3 regions of the Sessilibacter sp. MAH1 genome follow, and region 1 is predicted to be linked to each of the others. Evidence: predicted binding sites of a transcription regulator. Region 1 holds the regulator's gene; each other region holds the start of a gene.
What was found. The regulator sigma-54, encoded in region 1, starts transcription at its own class of promoters, with help from an activator protein. The targets are predictions, from matches to a motif close to TGGCACANNNNTTGCNNT.

Region 1 (5,374 bases):
GAAAGACCACGTGTTTTTACATGATTGCAGGAATTGTTAAAGCCGATCACGGCAGCGTTTGGATCGACAACGAAGACATTACCAATCTTCCCATGCATGGCCGCGCCAGACGCGGACTTGGCTATCTCCCACAAGAAGCATCGGTATTTAGAAAGCTATCGGTCAAAGACAATATTTTAGCAATCTTAGAGACTCGATCCGATTTATCTGCAACAGATCGCAAAGACCGAGCGCAACAACTTTTAGAAGAATTTCACATCACCCACGTACAAGACAGCCAAGGCATCGCCCTATCCGGTGGTGAGCGTCGTCGCGTCGAAATTGCTCGCGCGCTAGCGACAGAACCACGCTTTATCCTCCTTGACGAACCCTTTGCCGGCGTGGACCCAAAATCCGTCGGTGATATCAAGCAAATTATTGAACACCTTCAATCACGAGGAATTGGCGTACTCATTACCGACCACAACGTTCGCGAGACCTTAGATATCTGCGAGAAAGCCTATATTGTGGGCGGCGGGTTTATCATTGCCGAAGGCGACGCTGAGACGGTTTTATCCAACCAAAAAGTAAGAGACACTTATTTGGGTGAAGGCTTTAAGCTCTAAATTGAGCCGCCACCTCAACCGACCCTCAATAAAACAACAAAAGCCTCGACACCTATCAAAGAACCCACAGAAAGACTCTTTTTTAGCCTACAAGACCACCCAAAAGACATTTTAGGCGACATTAAAAAACCGCTTTACCTTGCTGTTGAAATAGGCGAACATTGGTCTTACTGTTAAGTGATCAACAAGTAATCCCCTCCGCTAAAGCACTCGCTGTTCTTTTATTTTTCCCCTCAAAACATTTATTTAAAGAAAATTCAAGGTTGGGCATATTTTTTGCTTAATAGATGTTGCAAAAACGCCCCTTTCAAGTCTACACTGACACTAAGCTTGATCAGAATCAGCTCCGATTCTGACACCGTTTTTGGAAGTAGTGTCAAGTTATGAAACAATCATTACAGCTAAAAATGGGTCAACAATTAACGATGACCCCTCAGTTGCAGCAAGCCATTCGCCTGCTACAACTCTCAACGCTCGATCTTCAACAAGAGATTCAAGAAGCTCTTGAGTCTAATCCCATGCTCGAAGTTAGCGAATCCGATGACTCTCACCTTGATAGCGGTGAGTCCGGCGACAACAGCGAACAACCCAACGAAATTTCCGACAACTTCAGCGAAGAAAAAGTTACCGCAACCGCATCCGAATCCGAATCCGATTCTGGCGACGCCCAAGAAGGCGAATGGCAGGAAAACATTCCCGAGGATTTACCCGTTGATACCCAGTGGGACGACATTTACCAAGGCAGTAGCAACTCTTCCTCGTCATCAGCCGTAGAACGAGACGACAGCTTTTTCGACAGCCAAATCGACAACACCGAGACCCTTCAAGAATACTTACTGTGGCAATTGAATCTGACTCCGATGTCAGAAACCGATCGAACCATTGCTTTAGCAATCATAGACTCGGTAGAGCCCAGCGGTTTGCTCTCAAGCAGTATCGAGGAGATTTTTCACGGCCTACGCGGTGACTGGCGTGAGAATGACGAAGATGCCGAACAAGAAAGCGGTGAGCTTGAAGCTTCTGAACCTCTAAACGAAGACGCAGATACAGACGAAGACCTAAGCCTCGACGAAGTGATTGCGGTTCAACACCGACTTCAACTGTTTGATCCTATCGGCTCTTGCAGCGTCGATTTGTCTGAATGTTTGATGGTACAACTCAATCAATACGCCAAAGAAACACCCGGACTGGAAACCGCCAAGGCGGTAGTTGCAGAGCATCTAGCGTTACTTGGCAGTCGTGACTACAAACAGTTAATGCGTAAATGTCGCGTTAAAGAGCCCGAACTCAAAGTTGCGATCGATTTAATTCAGGAATTAACACCTCATCCCGGCGCTACTATCGGCAGCAGCGATACCAGTTATATCGTTCCCGATGTTTTTGTGAGCAAGCAAGAAGGTCGCTGGATCGTAGAGCTGAACCCAGAAATAGCCCCTAAAATTCGCATCAACAACAATTACGCCAGTCTTGTAAAGCGTGCCGATAGCAGTGAAGACAACACCTTCTTGCGAGATAATTTACAAGAAGCACGCTGGTTCTTGAAAAGTTTACAAAGCCGCAACGAGACTCTACTGAAGGTTGCAAGCTGCATTGTTGAAAAACAACAGGGCTTTTTGGATTTCGGCCCAGAATCCATGAAACCTCTAGTACTTCACGACATTGCCGAAGACGTAGGCATGCATGAGTCGACAATTTCACGGGTAACAACGCAAAAATACATGCACACGCCTCAAGGCATCTTTGAGTTAAAATACTTTTTCTCAAGCCACGTCAGCACAGACAATGGCGGCGAATGCTCTTCAACCGCAATACGTGCCATTATCAAAAAGCTGGTTGCCGCAGAAGACGCTCGCAAACCCTTAAGCGACAGCAAAATTACCGCGTTACTGGCAGACCAAGGCATTCAAGTCGCCCGAAGAACCATTGCGAAATATCGCGAATCCTTGGGTATTCCAGCCTCGAACGAACGTAAAAGACTGGTCTGACCAACCATGACTCGGTGATCTCGACCCTAATTCATACCCGATTACACGGGTTTAAAACCTGTGTAATCAATGACTTAACTCTGACATGAGGAATAACAATGACTCTTAGCATCAGTGGGCACCACGTCGAAGTCACCGACTCTATTCGAAATTATGTTGAAACTAAATTTGAAAAACTCGGCAAACACAACCCGCAAATCACTACAATCAATGTTGTATTAAGGGTTGAAAAACAAAGACAAAAAGCAGAAGCTTCCGTACACATAAGTGGCAAAGATATATTTGCCGAGAGTGAATCTGACGATCTGTATATTGCCATCGATGAAATGGCCGTAAAATTAGATCGGCAATTGCTCAAACATAAAGAGAAAGCAACCAGCCACCGTTGATTATGGACCTCTCCAGCATTCTTACTCCCAGCCGCGTTAAATGTGGCTTGGAGGGATCAAGTAAAAAGCGAACATTAGAAAATGTCGCGCAATTCATTACTAAAGGATTCCCAGTTCTTGACGCTGATGAGCTCTTTCGCCGCCTGATGGCCCGCGAAAGACTCGGCTCGACCGGAATCGGGCAAGGAATTGCGATTCCGCATTGCCGACTGGAAAACTGTACCGGCGTCATGGGAGCGTTATTTAAACTTAATACGCCATTGGACTTTGACGCCATCGATGACGCGCCCGTAGATCTGATCTTTACGCTGCTAGTCCCCGAGGAAGCGGATGACTCCCACCTTAAAACTCTGGCGAAAATCGCTGAGGTTTTGTCCCAAACCGAGCTGGTAAAAAAATTGCGCAACTGCAAAAGTGATGAAGAGTTGTACCAAGTTATTACCCAGCAGTAATCTTTCGTTTCGCGGAGCATAAAATGGAGTTGGTCATTGTTAGCGGCAGATCAGGCTCAGGCATCAGCAGTGCTTTACGTGCGCTGGAAGACGCCGGAATGATTTGTATCGACAACTTTCCAATTACCCTGCTCAAGTATTTGGTCACATCACAAACGGATCAGTCCAAACAATTCGCCGTAAGCATTGATGCGCGCAGTAACCTACAAGAGTTAGAAGCTTTCGATAGTTTGTTTCCACAGCTAGAGAGTTTATGCCGCAAGACACAAATCATTTTTTTGGATGCCCGAGACGATGTTCTCATTCAGCGTTTTAGTGAGACTCGCCGCAAACATCCGCTAACATCCGATAATGTTGATTTGAAAGACGCTATTTTGGCGGAGTCTGAGCTTTTAAGGCCCATTCAAACCCGTGCAAGCCGAGTTATAGACACCAGTAATTTAAGTGTGCATGACCTTCGAAATCTGGTTCATAAATGGGTGACAGGTTCAGGAGCACCGCACATGGCGGTGCAGTTTCAGTCCTTCGGATTTAAACGCGGGTTGCCAGCTGATGCCGATCTAGTCTTCGATGTGCGCTGCTTGCCCAATCCATTTTGGATTCCCAAGTTGCGCGGCTGTACGGGTAATGATCCAGAAGTTGTACAGTTTTTAAAGAGTCAATCAATGGTTCACGCTATGATCGATTCAACACAAAACTTTTTAAAACAATGGTTACCTGAATACGAAAAAAGCAATCGCAGCTACATAACCATTGCTATCGGTTGCACCGGTGGGCAACATCGCTCTGTATATGTCTGTAATGCGCTCGCCGACCAATTAAAAGAAGATTTCGAAAATATACTCGTCCGCCATCGCGATCTGGCGGTGCCGAATCGCTCAAAAACGTCATAGCCGTGTACGGTTATAGTAGTAAACCGTCATAGCGGTAAACTACAGAGAGCATTCTTTTTTTAAAATTTCGATAATTTTCTAAAATAGCGACAATAATAACGATAAACGTTCTATTATTAGCCATCGAAATACAATAATAACAACAAAAGAACTCAACAATAATTTCATAAATCGCGATTAAGTTAACTCATTAAAAGTCACTCAATCACTTTTTATTACTATTCCAAGCGCCTACACAATGATCGAAAAGAATATCCTGGTCTCCAACACCAAAGGCTTGCATGCTCGTGCCGCTACTAAGCTCGCCAAATTGGCTATGCAATTTAGCGCGACACTTTCTATTGAAGCCAATGGAAAAAAAGCAGATTGCAAAAGCGTTATGTCGATTCTGTTATTGGCGGCATCTGCGGGCACTTTAGTAACCATCTGTGCAGATGGCAGCGATGAACAAGCTGCGCTTACTGCGATTGAAGCTTTATTTGCCGATAAATTTGAAGAAGACAATTGAACCCTTTTCACTGCCGTGTATTTTCAGACTTATATTTCCGCTAATATTTCGCACAAATAATTAATAAAACCTTCGTTTTATTTGAAAGCTAATTAATAACAAGATTAATCATTCGAAATCGCCTGCCCCAAAAAGTCTTTAAAAAAGAAATCTTTATCACACCGACTTGTCATGAACATTGCCTAGTCTCTAAACTAACAATATTGATTCACCCGCCTACAAAATCGTGTTTCAACCGAATTGTTAACTTTTTTGGTTGATAAAGCACCGCACGAATAAGCCATCATTAACTGAAGTGGGAATTTATGGCCTCTAGTAAATCGAAAACGCAGCTACTGACTCTAGAATCCCATTCAAAATTAACCGAGATATTATCGGCGCTCGATAGCGGCGCGTTTAATTCAACACGTCGGATGTTGAATGGCCTTCAACCGGCCGCAATTGCGCACTTATTAGCATCTTCACCACCCAATCGCCGGATGTTAATTTGGGAGTGGGTAGATAAAGAGCTTGAAGGTGAGGTAATTCAAGAACTGCCTGAC
Region 2 (5,374 bases), on a different contig from region 1:
TATTTACTCGAACCACATTCCGGTGCCAAACCCGGTCAACGAGTTATGTAATATCAGGTTATTAGCAATGATTACGTCCGTTTCAGAAACATTAAAAGACGATATTAAACGCTCTGTTAAAGAAGCTTTGGAAGAAGATATCAAAAGCGGCGATATAACTGCGGCTTTAATCGATAGCGATACCCAAGCCACAGCAACGGTAATTACTCGTGAAAATTGTGTACTTTGCGGTAAAGCTTGGGTAGAAGAAGTCTTCCAACAATTAGACCCGAGCGTTGTAATAAGCTGGCGCGGCGATGACGGTGATTACTTCGAAGAAGACAATGTTCTTTTTGAATTGTCTGGCTCTGCGCGCAGTTTACTTACCGGCGAAAGAAGCGCTCTTAATTTTTTACAGTTACTTTCGGGTGTAGCAACTAAAGCTCGTTATTATCGGGAACTGGTTGCCGGTACACACATTAAAATCTTAGATACACGTAAGACCATTCCCGGCCTTAGAACAGCCCAAAAATACGCAGTAGCAACCGGCGGCTGTTTTAATCATCGTATAGGTTTGTTCGATGCGTTCTTAATCAAAGAAAATCACATCGCCGCTTGCGGTGGTATTACTCAGGCGGTTTCAAAAGCCAAGCAAAACGAGCCAGAAAAACCCGTAGAAGTTGAAGTAGAAAATCTGGAAGAGCTAAAAGAAGCACTGATCGCACAGGCCGATATCGTTATGCTCGATAATTTTACACTGACCGATTTACGTCACGCTGTAGAGCTCAATAAAAACGAATACTCGGGCCTCGCCAAACTAGAAGCCTCTGGCGGCGTTAATGAAAAAACTCTGCGCCATATTGCCGAAACCGGCGTAGATTTTGTTTCTATTGGTACACTGACCAAAGACTGCCGAGCCATTGATTTATCAATGCGAATTGTTTGGTAAGTCTTGTTTTAAGCTCACAAAACAAAAAAGGAAGCTTTATGCTTCCTTTTTATCTTAACTATTCCTGAGCGTTTTATTGCCAAGGCTCTAAAGGAAAATAGAGAAAACTTTCATCAGACTTGTTGGGGTACACTCTTACCCAAGCACCAAAACGATGTTTTACCGGTAACCAAACAAAATCCTCTTCGGGTAACACAGTAAAATCAAAATCGGGATTATTGGCTCTTACAGTTTCAGACAAGAGAAGATCTTTACTAAAAGACCTTGCTATAAGTTCACCATCCGTGCATTCCCGATAATATTTGGGAAACATCTGAATATCTTTTCCATCTACCGCTGAAAATAATAAATCTGATCGTTCTTGTGGGTCTGCTGGGAATTGAGAACAAATCTCCACAGGCCCAAACCAACCTTTCTTAGAAAACCGCTTGTCTTTAGCCTCGGCTAAATCAACGTCGTCCATCTCAAAACTACTGACCACTTCAATGCGATCTTTTACAAACACTAAAAATACAGGTCGAGACTGCGAAACCACAGACAATCCATAAATTAAAGCCGAAAGTTGGATAACGCCAACAATTACGTAGTCGCGGACTAATTCCGAGCGCGGTTTACTTGGATTAAAAATGACCAGCGACATTAACGGCCCAAGTGTTACCTCAACGCTGAGCACCAAAATATACAGATCGATACCACCCAGCATTTGTGACAGTCGCCCAGGAAACCAAACCTGAAAGACTAAAATACCCGAGCAAATAGCAACCACAACAGTAATTAAAAAATGCAATACAGCGGCATTGATTTTTGATGTAACTAAAGAACGTGATATTTTCATTACAACTTATTTTTAATTCAAAGTTTTGCTTAATTGAAACGTAAAAAAGGCCCCACTTGGGGCCTTTTTTGTTACCAAACTATAAGTTTAGTTATTAACCACGACACTCACCAGGAGCAACGTTTTGAGGAAGAGTACCTTGATTACCACTTCTTGCACCTGCGCGACCTGCAGCATAACAAGTCCAAACAATAGCACCATTTGGACGAGCACCAGCGACCAAAGGCATTGTATTAGCAGTCGGTTCCAAGAATAATGTCGAGTTAATACCAGCTCCAGAAACACGATTGGAGTAAGTTAAAGTAATCTCACCTGTATTCGCATTGATTGAAATCGAGTTAACATTTGGAGATGAATTTGGGGTAGCGCCGTCATCACCAACAGTTTGAGTACATGGATCAGTGCCGTTGGTACAAGGCATAAGTGCGCTATTAGGAGCTGCACTTGTTGGGTAGCCAGAACCGAGACCCGAAGAAGCCAAAGGTGTACCATTAGCAGCATTATCCATTACAACAACTTTAGCTTCGGCAGCTAGAGTCATACCTTCAGATACACGTGAACGGGTGGTGTAGTCTTGGTACGCAGGAAGCGCAACCGCCGCCAAAATACCGATAATCGCAACAACGATCATCAATTCAATCAAGGTAAAACCTTTTTGCACTTGTTTCATTTCGAAATTCTCCGAGGAAGTTATGTGGGACCGGATAAGGCGAAAAGTCCTTTTCACAGTTGTTTGCCTTAAAGCAACCCCTAGGCCAACATCGACAAGTGTACTAAAACAGGATTATTTGTGGTTGTAAATTCACATTACGGCAAGCCATTAATACTTTGCGCGTCATACAAGTAAGATCTTTACACCACCCAAGTGACTTTTTTTGTCAATATATGACTGGAATCCTCAAATTTATACGCAGAATACTTTTTTACGCTAACCAAGTGAGGATCGGTAAGAATATGACTTTATAGATATAAATTCGTTGGCAACTGTCTTTGAATCCCATTGGCGATAGTATCGACATTAAAACACGGAAAATTTACGAGTATTCTTAATAAGGCACATTAACTATCGTGTGTAACTGGTAAATAATCTAAACTTAAAAAAATTCCAACGTACAAGTGGACAGTGGATGAACCAACAGATTCAGCAATTGAGTGGATTGGCCAAACGTCTAGTCAGTGACGGCATCCTCTCGGAAGAAGATGCTCGCAATGCGGTTAAAAATGCAAAAGCAGAGAAAATTCCTCTCGCTTGGTATATTGCTAATGCCCAGCTTGCGTCGGCAAAAGCCGTCGCACAAATTTCTTCTGACGAGTTTGGTACACCAATCTTTGATATTGATGCAATTCGCCCCGACGCCATACCTCGAGGATTAATCGACAACAAGTTGGTTCAAAAGCACCATACACTGCCGCTGTTCAAGCGCGGTAATCGGCTTTTTATCGGACTGTCGGACCCAACTAATTTAAGCGCCATCGACGAAATTAAGTTTAATACCGGCCTAAGCACCGAAGCTGTACTTATTGAAGGCGACAAACTGCAAAAGGCCATTGAGGCCTATCTCAATCAAGAAGATGAAAATATTAATAACATCTCAGGATTGGAAGATGAGTCGCTAGAAAATCTTGACGTTCAATCCGTTGAAGATGGAAACGGCGAAGAAGACACCTCAGAGGTAGACGAAGCTCCAATCGTTCGATTTGTGAATAAAGTTCTGCTTGATGCCATTAAAGGTGGCGCGTCCGATATTCACTTTGAACCCTACGAAAAGACCTTTCGCGTAAGATATCGACGCGACGGTATTTTGATCGAGGTGGCTCGTCCGCCGGTCAATCTTGCTACGCGAATTTCAGCCCGTTTAAAAGTCATGTCACAAATGGACATCAGTGAGCGGCGAGTTCCACAAGATGGCCGGATTAAAATGAAGATTTCGAAAACTCGTGCCATCGATTTTCGCGTGAACTCCTTGCCCACACTTTTTGGTGAAAAAATCGTATTGCGTATTCTCGACCCAAGCAGTGCTAAATTGGGTATCGACGCGCTTGGTTACGAAGAATTCCAAAAGAAAATTTATCTCGATGCTCTTGCCCAGCCCCAGGGTATGATCTTAGTAACCGGCCCTACGGGTTCAGGGAAAACGGTATCGCTGTATACGGGTTTAAACATACTCAATACCGAAGAGCGTAATATTTCTACCGCAGAAGATCCTGTAGAAATTAACCTAGAAGGCATTAACCAAGTTAACATGAATGCTCGCGTGGGATTAACCTTCGCGGAAGCATTAAGATCGTTCCTACGACAAGACCCCGATATTGTGATGGTTGGGGAAATTCGAGATCTAGAAACCGCTGAAATTGCGATTAAGGCTGCACAAACCGGACACTTAGTATTATCTACCCTGCACACCAACAGCGCCCCAGAAACCCTAACACGTTTATTAAATATGGGCGTACCTGCGTTTAACGTGGCAACCTCAGTGAGTGTCATCATTGCACAACGTTTGGCAAGACGACTCTGCACCCACTGTAAAAGACCTGCAGATGACATTCCCGACGAAATTCTGTCGGAAGAAGGTTTTGACGATATCGGCATGGAGAGGTCGGAGATAGAACTGTATCACCCTGTAGGATGCGCTCAATGCAATAATGGTTATAAAGGCCGTGTTGGCGTATATGAAGTTGTTCGCATCACAGATTCGATTTCAAGAATTATAATGGAGGGCGGCAACTCCATTCAGATTGCCGACCAAGCAAGAAAAGAAGGCTTCAATAACTTAAGAATCTCTGCTCTTCGCAAAGCCGCTATAGGCTTAACCAGTCTCGAAGAAGCAAACCGAGTGACGAAGGATTAACGTATGGCAACGGCAACCAATGATTCCGTTTTCGTCTATAAAGGCGTCGACCGAAAAGGCAATAAAATCCAAGGAGAGGTGAAAGGTAGCAGCTCTGCGTTGGTAAAGGCTCAGTTACGAAAAAAAGGGATTACACCGGGCCAAGTTAAGAAAAAGGCTAAGCCATTATTTGGGGGCGGTAAGAAATCCGTCAAACCGCAAGACATTGCTATTTTCACTCGCCAAATGGCAACCATGATGAAAGCGGGTGTGCCTCTGGTACAGAGCTTCGATATTGTTGCAGACGGTCTTGAAAATCCGACGCTGAAATCTTTGGTGCTAGAAATTAAAGAAGATGTGGCGTCCGGTAATGGCTTTGCTGCAGCGTTATCAAAGCATCCCAAATATTTTGATGAATTATTTTGCAACCTTGTTGATTCAGGCGAACAATCCGGTGCCCTAGAAACCATGTTGGACAGGATTGCGACCTATAAAGAAAAAACAGAGGCCATGAAAGCCAAAATTAAAAAGGCGTTGACCTATCCTATTGCGGTTGTCGTTGTAGCCTTAGTTGTTACGGGTATTTTGCTGGTCAAGGTAGTACCTCAATTCGCGGAAACCTTCGCAAGCTTTGGCGCAGACCTACCCGCATTTACGTTGTTCGTGTTAAATCTGTCGGAAAGCGTTCAAAAATGGTGGCTTATTATCTTAATTGGTACCGCTGTCGGGGTATTTGCGTTCAACCAAGCCGTCCAAAAATCTAGCGCTGTTCGACGCGTTGTT
Region 3 (5,374 bases), on a different contig from region 1:
TCTCGATCTGCCTTTTCGGAATCGTCAGGAATGATTAAATGATCGGGAATAATTAGGTAGGTTTCGGTAGGATGTAAATTACCGCTGGAAGGATTTACGCGAAGACTCCAAGAATCAGGGCCGAGTTGCTTCCACGCGCTTAATCCGAACCCAAAGCGTAAAAACTCAGCAATACTTTGTTTGCTAAAAGGTTGAGATAATTCCGACCCGGAATCCATCGCACTCGGATTCTTAAAAAAATCATTAAATGGTATTCCGGCGCTGTAGGTTAGAGGTAGAAAAGTTTTTGGTGCCTTGTTGAAGGTACGAAACACGTTGGGTTGATCGTCCCAATCGAGAGTATCTGGCCCTCGGGCGTATGCTTCGAAACGATGTTTAGTTCGTTGATGGTAATCCAAAATAATATCATTAACTGATGAACATTCTGGATTTTCTGGCTTGGGTTTTTGGTTCTGTTTTTCAAAAGGCGGGGCTGTAGTTTCGACCACAATTACTCCTCTGGGCCAAAACATTCCTGATAGGCCGCACATTGTTCACAACTTGGCGCGCGACAAACATAACCACCTTCACGCTCGCACAATTGCTTATAAAAAAACTTTTTCCACTTCATGTCTTTGGTGTTTTTTAAGGCCAAATCACGAAAATTATTCAGTAATAAATCACCCAGCATTGCACGGTTAGGCAAGCCTAAATCTCGCCACAAATGATCACCGCCCATACAGGCAGCAGCAACAATTTCGGCCATCCATTCCACACTTGCGTCAATTACAGTCACATCAAGCAGCAATAAATCTTTAATTTCTTGCCATTCATCCAAACGCATTTCTAGTAAGGATTGCCTTAAATCGTCGTCTTCAGCTTGTGTTGCAAATAAATCGTTATAGATCTGATGATCTTCAGATCGTTTACCTAAAAATAAATACAACGCATTTTTAAATTGTGTCTGATGTTTAGGAGACAAGCCTAGGTTATGAGGTAAACAGGTGAGCCCTTGGCGTTGTGAACGAACAATTTCTAGAAAGACTCGGCAATTAAAAAAATGCAGCTGGTTGGAGTTATTTTCTTTAGAAACAGATTGATCGGCTCTATATCGATTCTGCTCATTGCCACTCAAGGTTTGCGCACTATCATGACTGAAATATTCAGTGGTAGATCCTAAAAAATCTTTTATTTTTTCACTAAGAATCAGTTTGTGTACAAGATTATTCATAATCAACCCATTTCAATAGCGCTAAACAAACTATAGTAACCTGTGATTAACTCATCCATATTTAATCAGAGGTTCCTATACCTTCACGCAGGTTTCAACATCGTCATTAGGTTTTACTAATTGCTCGGCCAGAGCTTTATCAACCTTCAAAAGATCGGCTAACATTGGCCAATCGAAACCCACCGTTTTAAAATCATCGATACTAATCAATGGACGCCGAATCAATACCGGATCAAGACACATAGCATCAAGTAACTGATCTTCCGTCATGGAATCAGGAGTCATATCTCCCTGTTTTATTGCAGGTGCAGTCTTATTGTACCATTGTGACTTTGGCGCATTAACAAAATACGAAATGAGCGTTTCTTTGCGCCAAGGATAGGTTAATAAATTTTCTTCTTGAAATTCTATACCCGCCTCTTGCAAAATTTTTCTCTGCTTACGATTATTAATACAAGTCGGCTTGCCGTAGAAAATAACCTTAGGTCTGCTCAATTTTTCAATCCACTGTAACAACAAATTTTCAATCCACTGTAACAACAAAATGCCAGTCTTAAGAATATAGGAAACTCTGATTAACCTGAGTTTCTCGCGACACTAGGATGTGTCGCCAATTTCAAGAACGGTAAGCGATTGAAATTGTGAACAAATTGGAAATCGCATTGTCAATTTCTGTCCTCTGATTAAATCATGGATGAGTTAATCAGAGGTTCCTATAATTTTTATCTTGCCTGAATTTCTCGCAGAGCTTCTTCCATTTTTTCAGGAGGAATACCGGTTAGTGAACCCATTGGATTGATGGCATTACCCTGCGCATCCAATATGGTTTCTTCAATTGGGCAAATACTAGAACACTGCGGATCAGCGTAATCGCCCTCACACTCGGTGCATTTTTTGGGATCAATAACAAAATGTTTAACGTCAGCAGAAAGATAAATCGCATCGTTTGGGCAAACCGCAGAACAGGCATGACAACTTACACAGGAATCAACAATGGATAATGACATTTCAGCATCTCCGATTTTATTCAGCATTTAACCTTGATAGTAATAGTAGAAAATGATAACTATCAAAAAATACCGGTACCAAGGTTTATTAACGTATCTTATAGGACTTCTGAATAACTCGTTCTCGATTTAATCAGAGGACAGAAATTGAAAATGCAATTTTCAATTTGTTCACAATTTCAATCACTTACCGTTCTTGAAATTGGCGACACTTCCTTGTGTCGCGAGAAACTCTAGGTTAATCAGAGTTTCCTATATAAAAAAGCACTCTCGATAATCGAGAGTGCTTATATCAATCAGGCAGTGGCGAGACTTTCCTCTTCAACTTCTTCCAAAGCGCCAGATTCAATCATCTCTTGATAAACAGCCATTACCGCGTCGTCAATTGGCTCCATGGCGTGTTCGCCATTGGGTTGAATTCCGGCTTCTTCCAAAAGACCCCAGGGTTCAAAACCAATTTTAGAGCAGAGTACGGCCTCACAACCTTGCAATGCCCGAATACTTCCGGCCAATGCACTTTCTTTTTCGCCACAACTGTCGCCACCAATACAATATTGATCGACCTTGCGGTGGCTAATAAAGCGAACACCGTCTTGAGATGCTTCATAAATTAAAAATTCGGTAGCGTGACCAAAATGTTGATTAATTACACCTTGGCCACTGGTTGCAACTGCCATAAGCACGGGTCGATATTTTTTACTGCTTATGACCGGCGTTGCGGCTGCGGCTAAACGGGCTTTTTTCGCTTGTTTCTCTGCGAGTTCTTCTTCAATACCTTGATGAACAGCCGCACGTACTTTCATGGCTTTACCGTAGTCGATATCCATTTTAGCGATTTTATCTAACGTGAATTCTTCACCGCGATCTTCGCCTAAAAGACCCACAGCGTCGGCACGACATTGACGGCAGTGACGCATCATGTTCATATCACCCGAACATTGATCTTGCAAATCTTGTAATTCTTCGGGGGTTGGTCCGCGTTGACCCATCACACCATAAAAAGTACCGTGCTCGGCTTCGGCAATTAATGGCATTACGTTATGTAAAAATGCACCTTTCGATTTAACGATACGGCTCACTTCTTTTAAATGCTGATCATTAACACCCGGAATCATCACCGAATTTACTTTCACTAAAATGCCCCGAGCGGCAAGCATTTCAAGACCTTTTTGCTGTTGCTCGATCAGAATTTTTGCACCTTTAATTCCGTGAATACGGCGATTATTCCAATAAATCCATGGATAAATTTTGGCACCAATTTCTGGATCGACGGTATTAATAGTGATAGTAACGTGGTCTATGTTGGTTTTTGCTAGCTCTTCAACACTCTCGGGCAACGCTAAACCATTGGTAGAAACACACAATTTAATGTCTGGCGTCTCTTGGGTAAGCATGCGGAATGTTTTAAAAGTGCGTTCTGGATTTGCTAATGGGTCGCCGGGTCCGGCAATACCTAACACGGTCATCTGCGGAATATTCGCCGCAACGGCCTTTGTCTTCATCACGGCTTCTTCTGGCGACAGTAATTCTGAAACAACACCGGGACGAGACTCGTTGGCGCAATCGTATTTACGATTACAGTAGTGACATTGAATATTACAGGCCGGAGCCACCGCAACGTGCATGCGCGCAAAATAATGATGCGCTTCTTCTGAATAACAAGGATGATTATAGACTTTCTGGCGAATATCCTCGGGCAGATGAGACATTTGATCGTCTGTACTACCGCAAGAGCCCGAAGAACATCCCCCCTCCTCACTTGCAGATACTGCTTCATTTATCACGCTAAGATCCATAATGAACTCCTTAACCTGCCATATCACAAAATTGGTTTTAGGAAGTGGATCGTCGGCTTTGGTGTTAACCTTGTCATTTGACAAAATTAATTGCGATTCACCGAGCAACAAATGCTTAAACAGTTAAACAATAAAATCTCTGCATTCTCAGCCAAAAATATTTTCAACAAAAAACACTTAGATACATTATTTTAAATTGTTAGAGCACATTTTATTTACCGACGAACTACCTCTGTTTGTAGTCATTGGTTAAATGCAACCTCTGTGCCGCGATAAATAAAAGCTTACAAGCTTGTTTTACAAGGGTTTTTTAAATAATTGTCGGTTTAACGACACAAACATCAACAAACTGAAACAACAAAAATGTCTATTTAACAACAGAAAAAAGATTAAAATAACAAGAGTTTTGCTAGGTAATTGTTTGATAAAAAGCAAACAATTACAATATTATAAAAATAAGAATCACTAAAACGACTTGCAGCAGCTAAAAAGAAACTCAGATTAATCCTGATTTTTCAGCAACCTAAGAATTTGTCACCGGTTTCAAAAACAGCGCATCAAGGAATTCAAAAACAGCACATCAAGAAAATTGTATCGAAAATAGCAATCACAGGATCAATTACTGCCCTCTGATTAAATCAGGCAAGAGTTAATCAGAGGTTGATACCTATAAAAAACACGAGTTTCGTTTTAAACCACTTTTTACAACAACCGCTAGCTCTTAACTTTAAATTTTCCGCATATTAATTTTTAACGTTTGAATACGATAAGCAATTTGTCGTGGCGTCATTCCTAACAGTCTTGCGGCTCTGGCCTGTACCCAGCCCGCTTGTTCGAGCGCAGCGGTAACGCGTTCACGCTCATCGAGATTTTGATCGTTTAAATCTACGTCGGATACCACCGGTCTTGCCGGTTCGAATTTGGGCTGTTCATTGGTTGTCATAGAAATAACATCCAAATCAATACTGCCATCCTCACACATAACCGCCGCACGTTCTAAGCAGTTTTCAAGCTCGCGAACATTGCCCGGCCAATTGTGCGACATGAGTGTTCGAATTGCTCCATCGGTAATTCTTAAAGGACGACCTTGTTGTTTACCGATTTTATCCACCAAGAACTCCGATAATTCTGGAATATCTTCGACCCGTTCCCGAAGCGGCGGCAAATTAATAGGCATTACGTTGAGGCGATAATAAAGGTCTTCCCTAAACTTGCCTTCTTCAATATCGCTTTCTAAATTTCTGTTAGTTGCGGCAACAATACGAACATTAACTTTAATGGTTTGGTTGCCACCAACTCGTTCTAACTCGCTCTCTTGTAAAACCCGCAACAACTTCGCTTGGAACATTGGAGAAATTTCA

Region 2: the regulator sigma-54 is predicted to act here: its motif matches at 2,504-2,521, upstream of ACYQ28_RS03570 (pilin).
Region 3: the regulator sigma-54 is predicted to act here: its motif matches at 4,266-4,283, upstream of nifB (nitrogenase cofactor biosynthesis protein NifB).

Annotation. Positions count from the first base shown of each region.
Region 1 covers NZ_BAAGIC010000015.1:73,945-79,318, reverse strand. The annotation lists gene lptB (LPS export ABC transporter ATP-binding protein) at 1-605, shown strand, start outside; gene ACYQ28_RS14675 (RNA polymerase factor sigma-54) at 989-2,590, shown strand; gene hpf (ribosome hibernation-promoting factor, HPF/YfiA family) at 2,689-2,979, shown strand; gene ptsN (PTS IIA-like nitrogen regulatory protein PtsN) at 2,982-3,431, shown strand; gene rapZ (RNase adapter RapZ) at 3,455-4,324, shown strand; gene ACYQ28_RS14655 (HPr family phosphocarrier protein) at 4,563-4,832, shown strand; gene mgtE (magnesium transporter) at 5,138-5,374, shown strand, end outside.
Region 2 covers NZ_BAAGIC010000003.1:8,329-13,702, reverse strand. The annotation lists gene metG (methionine--tRNA ligase) at 1-51, shown strand, start outside; gene nadC (carboxylating nicotinate-nucleotide diphosphorylase) at 68-928, shown strand; gene ACYQ28_RS03575 (hypothetical protein) at 1,002-1,763, opposite strand; gene ACYQ28_RS03570 (pilin) at 1,858-2,433, opposite strand; gene pilB (type IV-A pilus assembly ATPase PilB) at 2,891-4,612, shown strand; gene ACYQ28_RS03560 (type II secretion system F family protein) at 4,616-5,374, shown strand, end outside.
Region 3 covers NZ_BAAGIC010000008.1:38,686-44,059, forward strand. The annotation lists gene ACYQ28_RS09645 (SagB/ThcOx family dehydrogenase) at 1-488, opposite strand, end outside; gene ACYQ28_RS09650 (nitrogen fixation protein NifQ) at 491-1,210, opposite strand; gene ACYQ28_RS09655 (ArsC/Spx/MgsR family protein) at 1,286-1,705, opposite strand; gene ACYQ28_RS09660 (4Fe-4S dicluster domain-containing protein) at 1,933-2,217, opposite strand; gene nifB (nitrogenase cofactor biosynthesis protein NifB) at 2,514-4,013, opposite strand; gene nifA (nif-specific transcriptional activator NifA) at 4,741-5,374, opposite strand, start outside.